One region of the Kribbella orskensis genome, then DNA from elsewhere that is predicted to be linked to it. Evidence: predicted binding sites of a transcription regulator. Region 1 holds the regulator's gene; the other holds the start of a gene.
What was found. The regulator HrcA, encoded in region 1, represses chaperone genes, less so after heat shock. The targets are predictions, from matches to a motif close to TTGGCACTCGNNNNNNNCGAGTGCCAA.
Positions count from the first base shown of each region.

Region 1 (6,300 bases):
CAACCAGTTTGGTGGCCGCGAGCTCGGCGAGCACCTCGGCGGCGATCTCCGGGTACCGCGGGTCCGGGCCGGGGTTGTCGCGGTAGTGCTGCTGGAGTGCGGGTCCTCGCTCGGCCAGCGCGGCCGCGGCGTTCTCCTGGGCGTAGCTGGTGGCGTCGGTGAAGACGCCGTTGCCGAAGGTGTGGTCGAAGTGCGCGTGGGTGTTGACCACCCAGCGGACCGGGGCGTCGGTGAGTTCGCGGATCTCGGCCAGCAGTTCCTCGGCCTGCGCGGTGGTGGCGCGGGTGTCGATCACCAGGGCACCCGCTGAGCCGACGACGAGGCCGACGTTCAGGTCCCACTCCGGATACCGACGGACCCAGCACCGATCGCCCAGCTCGGCCCATGCACTCATGTCCCCGACCTTAACCGCCGCCCCACGAGCCTCCTCCAGCGGGAGAGTGGTCAGTTGGTGATGGTGTCGCCGCGGACGAGCACCCGGCCCGGGTGATCAGCACCTGGTCGCCGATCCTGATCGTGCCCGCGGCGGCCGACCCCAGCGGACCGCCGCGACCCGGTGGTCCCGCCGGTAAGCCCAATCCAGTCGTCGGGACGGGACTTGAAGGGCCCGGTCCGGCCGCCTAGGGTCGCCTAGGCGACAGTGATTCATCCGATCTCTGAGATCGCCGGGCTCATCTTCCGGAACGACGCGAAGGGCGGACGGCGTGACGACACGACGGGCACTGGTGGTACGAGGCGGCTGGGAAGGGCACAAGCCGGCCGAGGCGACCGAACTGTTCATCCCGTTCCTGCGGGACAACGGCTTCGCGGTCGAGGTCTCCGAGAGCACCGAGAGCTACCTCGACCTGGCCGGCACCGACCTGGTGCTGCAGTGCATCAGCATGGGCGAGATCACCAACGAGCAGGTCAAGGGACTCGAGGCCGCGGTGCGCGCGGGCACCGGGCTGGCCGGCTGGCACGGCGGCATCGTCGACTCGTTCCGCAGCAACAGCGACTACAGCTTCATGACCGGCGGCCAGTTCGTCTCGCACCCGGACGGTTTCGTGGACCACCGGATCGAGGTCGTCGCCGACGACCCGATCGTCGAGGGCATCACCGGTTTCGACCTGCACACCGAGCAGTACTACGTGCACGCGGACCCGACCAACAACGTGCTCGCGACCACCACCTTCCGGGCGCACCCGGACTTCCCGTGGATCGAGGGCGCGACGATGCCGGCCGTCTGGACCCGCACCTGGGGCGAGGGCAGGGTGTTCGTCTGCACGCCGGGCCACAGCCTCGAGGACCTGCACGTGCCCGAGGTCCGCACCATCATCGAGCGGGGACTGCTGTGGGCGAGCAAGTGACCAACATCGGCATCGTCGGCACTGGCGTCATCAGCGGCACCTACCTCGACCACCTCGCCAGGCTGCCCGGCGTCGACGTGGTCGCGGTCGCCGACCTGGACCTCAGCCGGGCCCAGGCGATCGCCGACCAGCACCAGGGCCTCCGGGCGCTGTCATCCGAGGACCTGCTGGCCGACCCCGAGGTCGACATCGTCCTCAACCTGACCATTCCCGCGGCCCACGCCTCGGTGAACCAGGCCGCCCTGCAGGCGGGGAAGCACGTGTACGGCGAGAAGCCGCTCGCGGTCGACCGTGCCGAGGCCGAGCCGCTCCTGAAGCTCGCGGCCGCCGGCAACCTCCGGATCGGCTGTGCTCCGGACACTGTGCTCGGCACGGGAACCCAGACCGCACGAGCCGCCCTCGACCGGGGCGACATCGGCGTACCGACTGCTGCGACGGCTTCGTTCGTCACGCCCGGGCACGAGCTGTGGCACCCGGCGCCGGAGTTCTACTACCAGCCCGGCGGCGGCCCGCTCCTCGACATGGGCCCGTACTACGTCAGCAGCCTCGTGACGCTGCTAGGACCGGTACGCCGGGTCACCGGGCGGGCGGGGCGCGCCCATGACCAGCGGAAGGTCCACACCGGTCCGCGAGCGGGGGAGACCTTCCCCGTGGAGGTGCCGACCCACGTGACCGGCATCCTCGAGCACGAGTCGGGTGCCCTCACGACGGTGCTGATGAGCTTCGACGTGTGGGCGGCGCGGCTGCCGCGGATCGAGGTGCACGGGACCGAGGGCAGTTTGTCGGTGCCGGACCCGAACAACTTCGACGGCAAGGTGGAGATCGCCACCGCGACCGCCCGTGACTGGACAGAACTCCCGGTAGCCGGCGGCTACGCGGGAGCTGGCCGGGGCGTCGGTGTGGCGGACATGGCGCGCGCGATCCGGACCGGAGGCGACCACCGGGCCAACGGAGCCCTCGCGTACCACGTGCTCGACGTACTGGAGTCGCTGCTCGAGGCGGCGGCCAAGGATCAGCCCGTGGACGTGGCGAGCACGGTGGAGCGCCCGGCCGCCGTACCGTTGGGAGCGTCTCCCGAGTCGGCCTGAGACGACTCCTCCGCGTCTGAGACGCGTCCCACGCCGCTACGCGGGAGTAGGTGTCGCTACGGCTCGGTAGACTGGCACTCGAAACGCGGGAGTGCCAAGGGTGCCCTCAGTGGAGTGCCCTGCGCTGGGTACAGGTGTCGACGTGGAGAGAGGGTGGTGCGCGTGCTGGACGAACGAAAACTGGACGTGCTCCGGGCCATCGTCGAGGACTACGTCGCCACCCACGAGCCGGTCGGCTCGAAGACCCTGGTGGACCGGCACAACCTCGGCGTCTCCCCGGCGACCGTGCGCAACGACATGGCCGCGCTGGAGGAGGAGGGGTACATCACCCAGCCGCACACCAGCGCGGGCCGGATCCCGACCGACGCCGGCTACCGGCTGTTCGTGGACAAGCTGAGCACCGTGAAGACGTTGTCGCCGGCCGAGAAGAAGGCGATCTCGTCCTTCCTGGCCGGTGCGGTCGACCTGGACGACGTGGTCCGCCGTACCGTCCGGCTGCTGGCGCAGATCACCCGGCAGGTCGCGATCGTGCAGTATCCGACCCTCATCCGGTCCAGCGTGCGGCACGTCGAGGTGGTCACGATGACGCCGCGGCGGCTGCTGGTGGTGCTGATCACCAGCACCGGGCGGGTCGAGCAGCGGATCGTGGAGACCCAGCACGACGTCGACGAGCACCTGATCGCCGACCTGCGGTCCCGGATGAACACCGCGCTGGCCGGCCAGCGGCTGTCCGACGCGGCGACCTCGCTGGCGAACGTCACCGAGACCTTCGCGCCGTCCGACCGGCCGCTGGTGGCCGCGATCGTGACGACGCTGCTGGAGGCCTTCAGCGATGACGGCGAGCAGCGGATCGCGGTCGGCGGCGCCGCCAACCTGACCCGCTACGGCGACGACTTCGAGCGCAACGTGAAGCCGGTGCTGGAGGCGCTGGAGGAGCACGTCATCCTGCTCAAGCTGCTCGGCGAGGCGACGAACCCGCAGACCCTGACGGTCCGCATCGGGCACGAGAACCCGTACGAGGAGCTGGCCACCACCTCGGTGGTCGCGACCGCGTACGGGTCGAAGTCGGAGGCGCTGGCCACGCTCGGCATCGTCGGCCCGACCCACATGGACTATCCGAGCACGATGGGCGCAGTCCGCGCCGTCGCGCGTTACGTCAGCCAGATCCTGGCCGACTCATGACGACTACCACCGACATTTGGTCTGGAGTATGAGCACCGATTACTACGCCGTCCTGGGCGTCAGCCGTGACGCCTCACCGGACGAGATCAAGAAGGCCTACCGCAAGCTGGCCCGCCAGTACCACCCGGACGTCAACGACTCCGAGGACGCGCACAACAGGTTCCAGGAGATCGGCCGCGCGTTCCAGGTGCTGAGCGACCCGCAGAAGCGGCAGCTGCACGATCTCGGCGGCGATCCCTTCGCCAGCGCGGCAGGAGGGGGACCCGGCGGTGCCGGCTTCGGCCAGGCGTTCACCTTCACCGACATCATGGACGCCTTCTTCGGCCAGACCGGCGGGGCGACCCGCGGGCCGCGGCCGCGCACCCGGCGGGGTCAGGACGCCCTGATCCCGCTGCGGATCGACCTCGGCGAGGCGGCCTTCGGGACCACCCGCGAGCTGAAGGTCGACACGGCCGTGCTGTGCCCGACCTGTTCGGGATCCGGCGCGGCCGCCGGGTCCGAGCCCGTCACCTGCGAAATCTGCCACGGACGCGGCGAGGTGACCCACACCCAGCGCTCGTTCCTCGGTGAGGTCCGGACGATGCGTCCCTGCCCGAACTGCCGCGGCTTCGGCACGACCATCCCGAACCCGTGCGTCGAGTGCGCCGGCGACGGGCGGGTCCGCTCCCGCCGTACCGTCACCGTCAAGATCCCCGGTGGCGTCGACAGCGGCACCCGGGTGCAGCTGTCCGGCCAGGGCGAGGTCGGCCCCGGCGGCGGCCCGGCCGGCGACCTGTACGTCGAGATCGAGGTCGAGCAGCACGAGATCTTCACCCGCAACGGTGACGACCTGCACTGCACGGTCACGCTGCCGATGACCGCGGCCGCGCTCGGCACCACGATCGACCTGCCGACGCTCGAGGGTGAGCCCACTCCGCTGGAGATCCGCCCCGGCACCCAGTCCGGTACGGCGATGACGCTGACCGCGCGGGGTGTTCCCCGGCTGCGGCACGCGGGTCGCGGTGACCTGATCGTGCAGGTGATCGTCGAGACCCCGACCAAGCTGGACGACTCCCAGGCCGCACTGCTCAAGCAACTCGCCGAGGCACGGGGCGAAGAGCGTCCGCAGGGTCAGGTCCAGGCCGCGCACAAGGGTGTCTTCGGACGCCTGCGCGACGCTTTCGGCGCGCACTGAAAACGCCTACGGCCGCGCGACGATGGGACTCGCCGTCTTCTACCTGCCTGACCTGTCCGGCCCGGAGCTCGTGCTGGACGGCGCCGAGGGCCGTCACGCGGCCGTCGTACGACGGATCGCACCGGGCGAGCGGATCCGCCTGACGGACGGGCGCGGGTCCTTCGCGGAAGGGTCGGTGACGGCCGCTTCCAAGACCGGGCTGACCGTGTCCGTGGAGCACCGCGGCGAGGTCGCTCCGGCGAGCCCGCGACTGGTCGTCGTCCAGGCGCTGCCGAAGGGGGAGCGGGCGGAGCTCGCGGTGGAGATGCTCACCGAGGTCGGCGCGGACGTGGTGGTCCCGTGGAACGCGGAGCGCAGCCAGTTCCGCGCCAGTCCCGAGCGGGTGGCAAAGACGCTGACCAAGTGGCAGGCCTGGGCCTTCGAAGCCAGCAAGCAGTCGCGGCGCTCGTGGTTCTGCGAGGTCGCGCCGATCGCCTCGACCGCGGAGGTCGCAGGGCTGGTCGGAAGCGCCGGACTCGCGGTGGTGCTGCATGAGGAGGCGAAGGTGCCGTTGGCGTCGCTGGAGGTGCCGGCTGAAGGGGACGTCGTCATCGTCGTCGGTCCCGAAGGCGGCATCTCGCCTGCCGAGCTGGAGGCCTTTGACGTGGACCCGGTCCGCCTCGGCGAGACCGTGCTGCGGACCTCCACTGCAGGCGTAGCCGCTGCAGCAGCCCTCCTCGCCCGCTCCCGCTGGACCTGACCTGACCGAGCGGCGGCCGCTCCCGGCATGGACCCGCACCTGGACTCACCCGCACTGGAACTGACCACGGACGACTCGCGCTGGAATCGAGGAGGACCTGGATGGACTCGACGGACTGGCTGGAGTGGCACACGCCGTACGAGGACGAGACGTCCGAGCTGAGCGGGCGGCTGAGATCGGTCCAGCGCGGCATCCGTGCGCATCTCGACGCCCGTCCGGACGGCCCGATCCGTGCGATCAGCGCCTGCGCCGGCCAGGGCCGGGACCTGATCGAGGTGCTCGCTGCCCATCCGGCCCGCGACCGGGTGACCGCCCGGCTGGTCGAGCTCGATCCTCGCAACGTCGCGGTCGCCCGCGCGGCAGCGACCGCCAACGGCCTGACCAGCGTCGAGGTGATCGAGGGTGACGCGGCTGCGATCGACAGCTATGCCGACGCGGTGCCGGCCGACCTGGTGCTGTTCTGCGGCGTCTTCGGCAACATCGTCCCGGCGGACGTCGAGCGCACCGTCCGCGCCCTCCCACAGCTGTGCACCCCCGGCGCCACGGTCATCTGGACCCGCGGCCGCCACGACCCCGACATCCGCGACACCATCCGCGCCTGGTTCACCGACACCGGCTTCGAAGAACTCTCCTTCGACGCCCCCGACAACGTCGAGTGGTCGGTAGGCATCAACCGCCTGACCACCACCCCCCACCCCCTCGAACCAGGCCTGCGGCTGTTCACCTTCACCCACTGACCCGCTCGACGGTTACTTCACGAAGATGGTCTTC
Region 1 is NZ_SLWM01000020.1:56,398-62,697, forward strand. Features, by position in the region: gene EV644_RS34685 (MBL fold metallo-hydrolase) at 1-394, opposite strand, end outside; gene EV644_RS34690 (ThuA domain-containing protein) at 705-1,346, shown strand; gene EV644_RS34695 (Gfo/Idh/MocA family protein) at 1,331-2,434, shown strand; gene hrcA (heat-inducible transcriptional repressor HrcA) at 2,597-3,616, shown strand; gene dnaJ (molecular chaperone DnaJ) at 3,645-4,790, shown strand; gene EV644_RS34710 (16S rRNA (uracil(1498)-N(3))-methyltransferase) at 4,813-5,529, shown strand; gene EV644_RS34715 (methyltransferase domain-containing protein) at 5,631-6,266, shown strand; gene EV644_RS34720 (Gmad2 immunoglobulin-like domain-containing protein) at 6,279-6,300, opposite strand, start outside.

Region 2 (6,300 bases), on a different contig from region 1:
CTCCGGGGCACACCATCGGCAGTGCGCGCTCGAGGTAGGTGATGCGTCGGTGCGGCGCGATGTGGCGGAAGCAACCGGAGTCGTAGACCAGGTCGAACTGGCCGGCCGGGAGTGGGTCGCGCAGTACGTCCAGTGCGGTCAGGTTCACCGAGCCGGGCATGTCCGGCCGAACGCGTTCGAGCAGGGGCGCCGCGAGGTCGATGCCCTCCACGCTCGCGCCGTGCTGCGCGAACCAGCGGCTGTTGCGCCCGGCGCCACACCCGATATCGAGTACGCGGGCGCCGTCCAGCGTTTCCAGCAGACCGCGCTCGTACCAGTCCACAGCGCCCGGTCCGGGCCGCTGGGGCGACCGCCTCTGCCGATGGCGGCGGTTGGTGAGGCGTCGCCGTACCGAGGGACAGGAAGAGGTCTAGGTTCACGCCCGCGCCCGCGCCTGCGCGAGTCAGCTGCACCGCGGTTTCTCCGAGTACTACCTGTCGGTCCGTACGCCGGCTCGCGTACTGCGCGACTCGGGCTGGGGAAGACGAACTGCCCGGCTGGTCCGAGGGGACCGGCCGGGCAGTTCGGGTGGAGCGGGTGCCGAGGAATCAGTGGCCGTGACCGTGGCCGTGACCGCCTGCGGCGGGCTCTTCATCTTCGGGCTTGTCGACGACCAGGGTCTCCGTGGTGAGGAGGAGGGCCGCGATGGAGCCGGCGTTGGCGAGGGCGGACCGGGTCACCTTGACCGGGTCCAGGACGCCCTGGGCCAGCAGGTCGCCGTACTCGCCGGTGGCGGCGTTGAAGCCGCTGCCGACCTCGAGCTCGGCCACCTTGGCGGTGACGACGTAGCCCTCGTAGCCACCGTTCTCCGCGATCCAGCGCAGCGGCTCGACGATGGCCTTGCGGACGATCCGGACACCGGCGAGCTCGTCACCCTCGAGGTCCAGGCCGTTCTCCAGCACCGCGCCGGCGTGGATGAGAGCGGAGCCGCCACCGGCGACGATGCCCTCCTCGATGGCCGCACGGGTCGCCGAGACGGCGTCCTCGATCCGGTGCTTCTTCTCCTTCAGCTCGACCTCGGTGGCCGCGCCGACCTTGATCACGCAGACGCCACCGGCCAGCTTGGCCAGCCGCTCCTGCAGCTTCTCGCGGTCCCAGTCGGAGTCGGTGCGCTCGATCTCGGACTTGATCTGGTTGACCCGGCCCTCGATGTCGTCGGACTTGCCGCCACCCTCGACGACGGTGGTGTTGTCCTTGCTGACGACGATGCGACGGGCGGTGCCGAGCACCTCCAGGCCGACCTGGTCCAGCTTGAGGCCGACCTCGGGAGCGACCACCTGGGCGCCGGTCAGCGCGGCCAGGTCCTCGAGCATCGCCTTGCGGCGGTCGCCGAAGCCCGGCGCCTTGACGGCGACGGAGGTGAAGTTGCCGCGGATCTTGTTGACCACCAGGGTCGACAGGGCCTCGCCCTCGACGTCCTCGGAGATGATCAGCAGCGACTTGCCGGACTGCACGACCTTCTCCAGCAGCGGCAGCAGGTCCGAGACCGCGGAGATCTTGCCCTGGTTGATCAGGATGTACGGGTCGTCCAGCACCGCTTCGCCGGCCTCGGCGTCGGTGATGAAGTAGGGCGAGATGAAGCCCTTGTCGAACTGCATGCCCTCGGTGAAGTCGAGCTCGGTGCCGAACGTGTTCGACTCCTCGACGGTGATGACGCCGTCCTTGCCGACCTTGTCGAAGGCCTCCGCGATCAGGGTGCCGATCTCGGGGTCCCGGGCGGAGATGGTGGCGACGTGGGCCATGTCGCCCTTGTCGTCGACCGGCCGCGCGGTCTCGATCAGCTTCGCCGACACGGCCTCGACGGCCGCCTCGATGCCCTTCTTCAGGCCCATCGGGTTGACCCCGGCCGCGACGGCGCGCAGGCCCTCGTGCACCAGCGCCTGGGCGAGCACGGTCGCGGTGGTCGTACCGTCACCGGCGATGTCGTTGGTCTTGGTGGCAACCTCCTTGGCCAGCTGCGCACCCAGGTTCTCGAACGGGTCGTCCAGCTCGACCTCACGCGCGACGGTGACACCGTCGTTGGTGATGGTCGGGGCGCCCCACTTCTTGTCCAGCACGACGTAGCGGCCCTTGGGCCCCAGCGTCACCTTCACCGTGTTCGCGAGCTTGTCGACGCCGCGCTCCAGCGCGCGCCGCGCGTTCTCGTCGAACTCGAGGATCTTCGGCATGGAAAACTAGTCCCTCTCTGAGTTTCAACATGGGGCTCGCGGGTCCGGAATCGACTCCGCTCCGGCGCCGGCATCCGGCACCGGAGCGGTGTCAGTCAGAACAGCGAGCGAGGGTGTGTCCCCTCGTCCCGCGCGGTAGCGGGCAGAGCCACGCGGCACGCACCGGACGAGGAGGCACGCCCTTACATCACTTGGTGACGACTGCGAGGATGTCGCGGGCGCCCAGGATCAGGTAGTCCTGGCCGTCGTACTTGACCTCGGTGCCGCCGTACTTCGAGTAGATGACCTTGTCGCCGACGCTGACGTCCAGCGGGACGCGGTTGCCGTTGTCGTCGATGCGGCCGGGGCCGACGGCGAGGATCTCGCCCTCCTGGGGCTTCTCCTTGGCGGTGTCCGGGATGACCAGGCCGGACTTCGTGGTCTGCTCGGCTTCGAGCGGCGCAACGAGGACGCGGTCCTCGAGCGGCTTGATCGTGACCGACACTTGCTGACCTCCACGGTCGAGTTCTTGGTGTGTTCTGCAGGTGCTGCGAGCGGCCGTTCACCTCTGCCGTCGCGGGGATCAGAGGCCGGGCCGCTGGCACCCTCGAGTGGAGAGTGCCAACACCGAATCTAGGCGGCGATTAGCACTCGGTCAACTCGAGTGCCAGATTCTCGCCCACGGCGGACAGCCGCACCGGAAGTGATCGTCCGTGCGCTTTCCGCCACCGAGCCCTAGGCGGCGGGGCCACCGGCGTGGGACCGTCTTGCGTGGAGGCATTCCCGGCCGCCCCGGGATCGACCGCACCAGGAGAGAACCCATGGCCGTCCGCATCCCGTCGCTCCGGAACCTGTCCCTCTTCAAGCTCACCCCTCGAAAGGCCGTCGCCGTCGTCGCGATCCTCGTCAGCCCGATCGCCGTGGCGGCCGTCGCGGCCAACGGGAACAACCCGCCCCAGGAAGGCTCCGCCGCCTCGGGTGGCGCCGCCCCCGCAGTACAGCCGCCGAAGGCTGACTCAGCGGAAGCGAAGACGGACGCCCAGGCGGAGACCCGGGCCGCGGCCGCATTGACGCAGTGCCGGTCCGCGCGGCTGGTACCGGTCGGCAAGACAGGGTGGGGTGTCCCGATGCCGTCGGTGTGGAACAGCCCCAGTACGACCTGCAACCTCATGTCCGGCGACGACCCGTACCGCGGTTCCGCGCGCACCGGTGATCCCGACACGGCGATCCGGACCCTGCAGCGCAACCTGAACTACTGCTACGGGTACCGCCTCACAGTGGACGGCGTGTACGGCAGCAACACCCGCGGAGTGGTCAAGGCGGTGCAGAAGCGGCACAAGCTCACGGCCGACGGCATCTACGGCCCGAAGACCCGCTCGGCCATGAACTGGCGGCTGTTCTCATCGACGACGAACACCTGGAGCAAGGCCTGCTCCAGCCCGCTGTAGTCCCCGGGCAGACTGGGGCGGGTGGACCCTTCGTCGATCACCTCGCTGCTCACCGCACCCGGGGACGCAGTACTGGCCGAGGCCTGTGCCGCGTTCAGGCCCGGCGGTGAGCTCAAGCTGGTCGAACAGCTCAGACGCCGGTACGACGCTGCCGTGGTGACCGCCGCGGTCACGCAGGCTTCGCTGCGGCATCGGGCGGCCGCCAAGTTCGGCGCGGAGGACGCCGCACGGATGTACTTCACGCCGGACGGGCTCGAGCAGGCCACGCGAACCACAGTGGGGGTCCACCGGGCCGCACGCATCGCGGGCACTATTCCTGGCGCCACTGTGGTCGACCTTGGTTGTGGGATCGGTGGTGACCTCATCAGCGCCGCCCGCGCCGGCTTGCGCGTCACGGGCGTGGAGCGAGACCCCGCGACAGCCGCTGCAGCGCAGGCGAACCTCGCGGCGCTGGGACTACCCGGCGAGGTCCTGGTGGGAGACGCCGAGGCGCAGGACGTCACGCAGTACGAGGCGGTCTTCGCGGATCCCGCACGGCGGGCCGATGGGAAGCGGGTGTTCGACCACAACGCCTACTCGCCGCCGTGGTCCTTCATCACCGACCTCCTGGCGGGTACTGCGTGCGTCAAGGTGGCTCCGGGCATTCCGCACGACGCGGTGCCGGACGGTGTCGAGGCGGAGTGGGTCAGCGACGCAGGCGAGGTCAAGGAGGCCGCGCTGTGGTCCGGGAAGCTCTACGCCGGCACCAGCCGCCGGGCGACGCTCCTGCCTGGCGGCGCGACAGTGACGACGGCGCCTGAGGTAGACAGCGGCCCTGTCGGGCAGTACATCTACGAGCCGGATGGAGCTGTCGTCAGGGCCGGACTGGTCACCGCCGTTGCTGCGGCGGTCGACGGCTGGCTGCTGGATCCGCGGATCGCCTATGTGACCGGTTCATCCTTGGTGGCGACTCCTCTGGCCGCTGCTTATGAGGTGATCGAGGAAGTGCGGTACCGCGAGAAGGCACTGCGGGCCTGGGTAAGGTCGAACGGCATCGGCACACTGGAGATCAAGAAGCGCGGCGTCGACTTCGACCCGGCACAGCTCCGCAAGAAGCTGGCCCCGAAGGGCTCCGCGAGCGCGACGCTCATCGTGACCCGGATCGGCCGGGACGCGGTCGCCTACTCCTGCCGCCGGGTTTCCACGCAGGCTTCCTGACCGTCAGCCGCCGATTTGCCTGTCATGTCGATTTGCCTTCGCGGCACATTCGAACATATGATCGATCTCACGAGCGGGCTCCTGGCCGGCCAGCCGACGGACGAGGTGCTGCGTCTGTTGCCGCACCCGGCCAGGAGCCCGCCACTAAGCATCACGTCGGTGTCGCCGGCTGTTCACCTCGGTGCGTCAGGGTTGGCGGGAACCGGTCTGCCGCTGACCGTTTCCTGGGGACCGAGTGTCCCGTAAGCGATGTAGCTTGAACGATAACGGTGTCCAGGTGCGTGCATCGCGGTGCTTGAGCAGTGGCCTCGATGCGGAGCATCGTGGGCGCTGGGCAAGTGCCGCGAGGTGCGTGCCTGGGCGCCGATAGCGTCAAGCTACATCGCTTACGGGACACTAGCGGTGAGTTCAGGTCCACGGGCTCTTGCCTGCCGCGCCCTTCCCCGCGCTGCAGGAGCACCCGACCTGAGACGCAGCAGCCAGACCTGCTCGAGTGCTCAGACCTGTTCGAGTGCTTGGGAGCCCAGGACCCGAAGGCGGAGACGGGCCGCGGCGATGTCTCGTACTCCGGCCGCGTTCCCACCCGGGCGATTCCACAGCGGGAGCGGATCCACCCGATCGGGCTCGGTGGTGAGTGCCGGGCAATCCGTGGGACCACCGAGAGCGGCGGCGACGAAACGGCGTACGAGTTCATTCCAATCGCCGTAGCGGTGGAGCATCGCGTGCGTCTCGCCTTCCACGGACAACAGTGCAACCGGTACTCCGGTGGCACGCAAGCGCCTGGCAAAAGCAGCCGTCTGCGCGGGATCCGTCATCCGGTCCAACGTCCCATGCGCCAGTACTACGGGCCCGCGCAACGCGACGAGTGGTTCGCTGTCGGGGAGCCACGGAGCAAGCCCCAGAACGCCCGAGACCAACGGGTGATTGCCAGCGGCAACCACTGCGCGGCCGCCCATCGAGTGGCCGATCAGGACCACCCGGCGGATGGACGACGGGAGTCCGTCGAGCACCATGCGAAGGTCGTTCGCGGGATGAGCCTCGGTCCCGTTCCAACCGCGATACCGGTAGCGCATCAGGCCGACAGCGGCGCCGGGAGCAGCCGAGCGCGCAGCCAGGGCCAACGGCCACATCCGCAGGATCGCCGCTCGCCAGCCACCGGCCGGATCCAGCGAGTCCACCACGCCACCATGCGCGAGCAGTACCAGCTCTGTCGCCTCCTCCGGCGCGGCGAGCAGATCGATCCCGGGAAGACTCATGCCGGCCGGCCCCCACCCAGCACACACTTCACGGTTGGCCGTAGATCTCGGCGGGACTGCGAGCGACGCCCAGGAACAGACTCGGGTCAGAGAGATCTTCAAACCCGTAGGAACGATAGAGCCCGTGCGCGTCGGCCGTCGCCAGCATCGTGCGCCGCAACAGTTGCAGATCCGGATGCTCGAGCAGGGTGGAGACCACGAAGCGCCCGAGCC
Region 2 is NZ_SLWM01000008.1:143,274-149,573, reverse strand. Features, by position in the region: gene EV644_RS22710 (class I SAM-dependent methyltransferase) at 1-322, opposite strand, end outside; gene groL (chaperonin GroEL) at 588-2,207, opposite strand; gene groES (co-chaperone GroES) at 2,395-2,691, opposite strand; gene EV644_RS22695 (peptidoglycan-binding domain-containing protein) at 3,008-3,634, shown strand; gene EV644_RS22690 (class I SAM-dependent methyltransferase) at 3,656-4,831, shown strand; gene EV644_RS22685 (dienelactone hydrolase family protein) at 5,329-6,087, opposite strand; gene EV644_RS22680 (GNAT family N-acetyltransferase) at 6,116-6,300, opposite strand, start outside.
Region 2: a site for HrcA is predicted at 2,831-2,857, ahead of groES (co-chaperone GroES). Genes of this name have one in related genera too.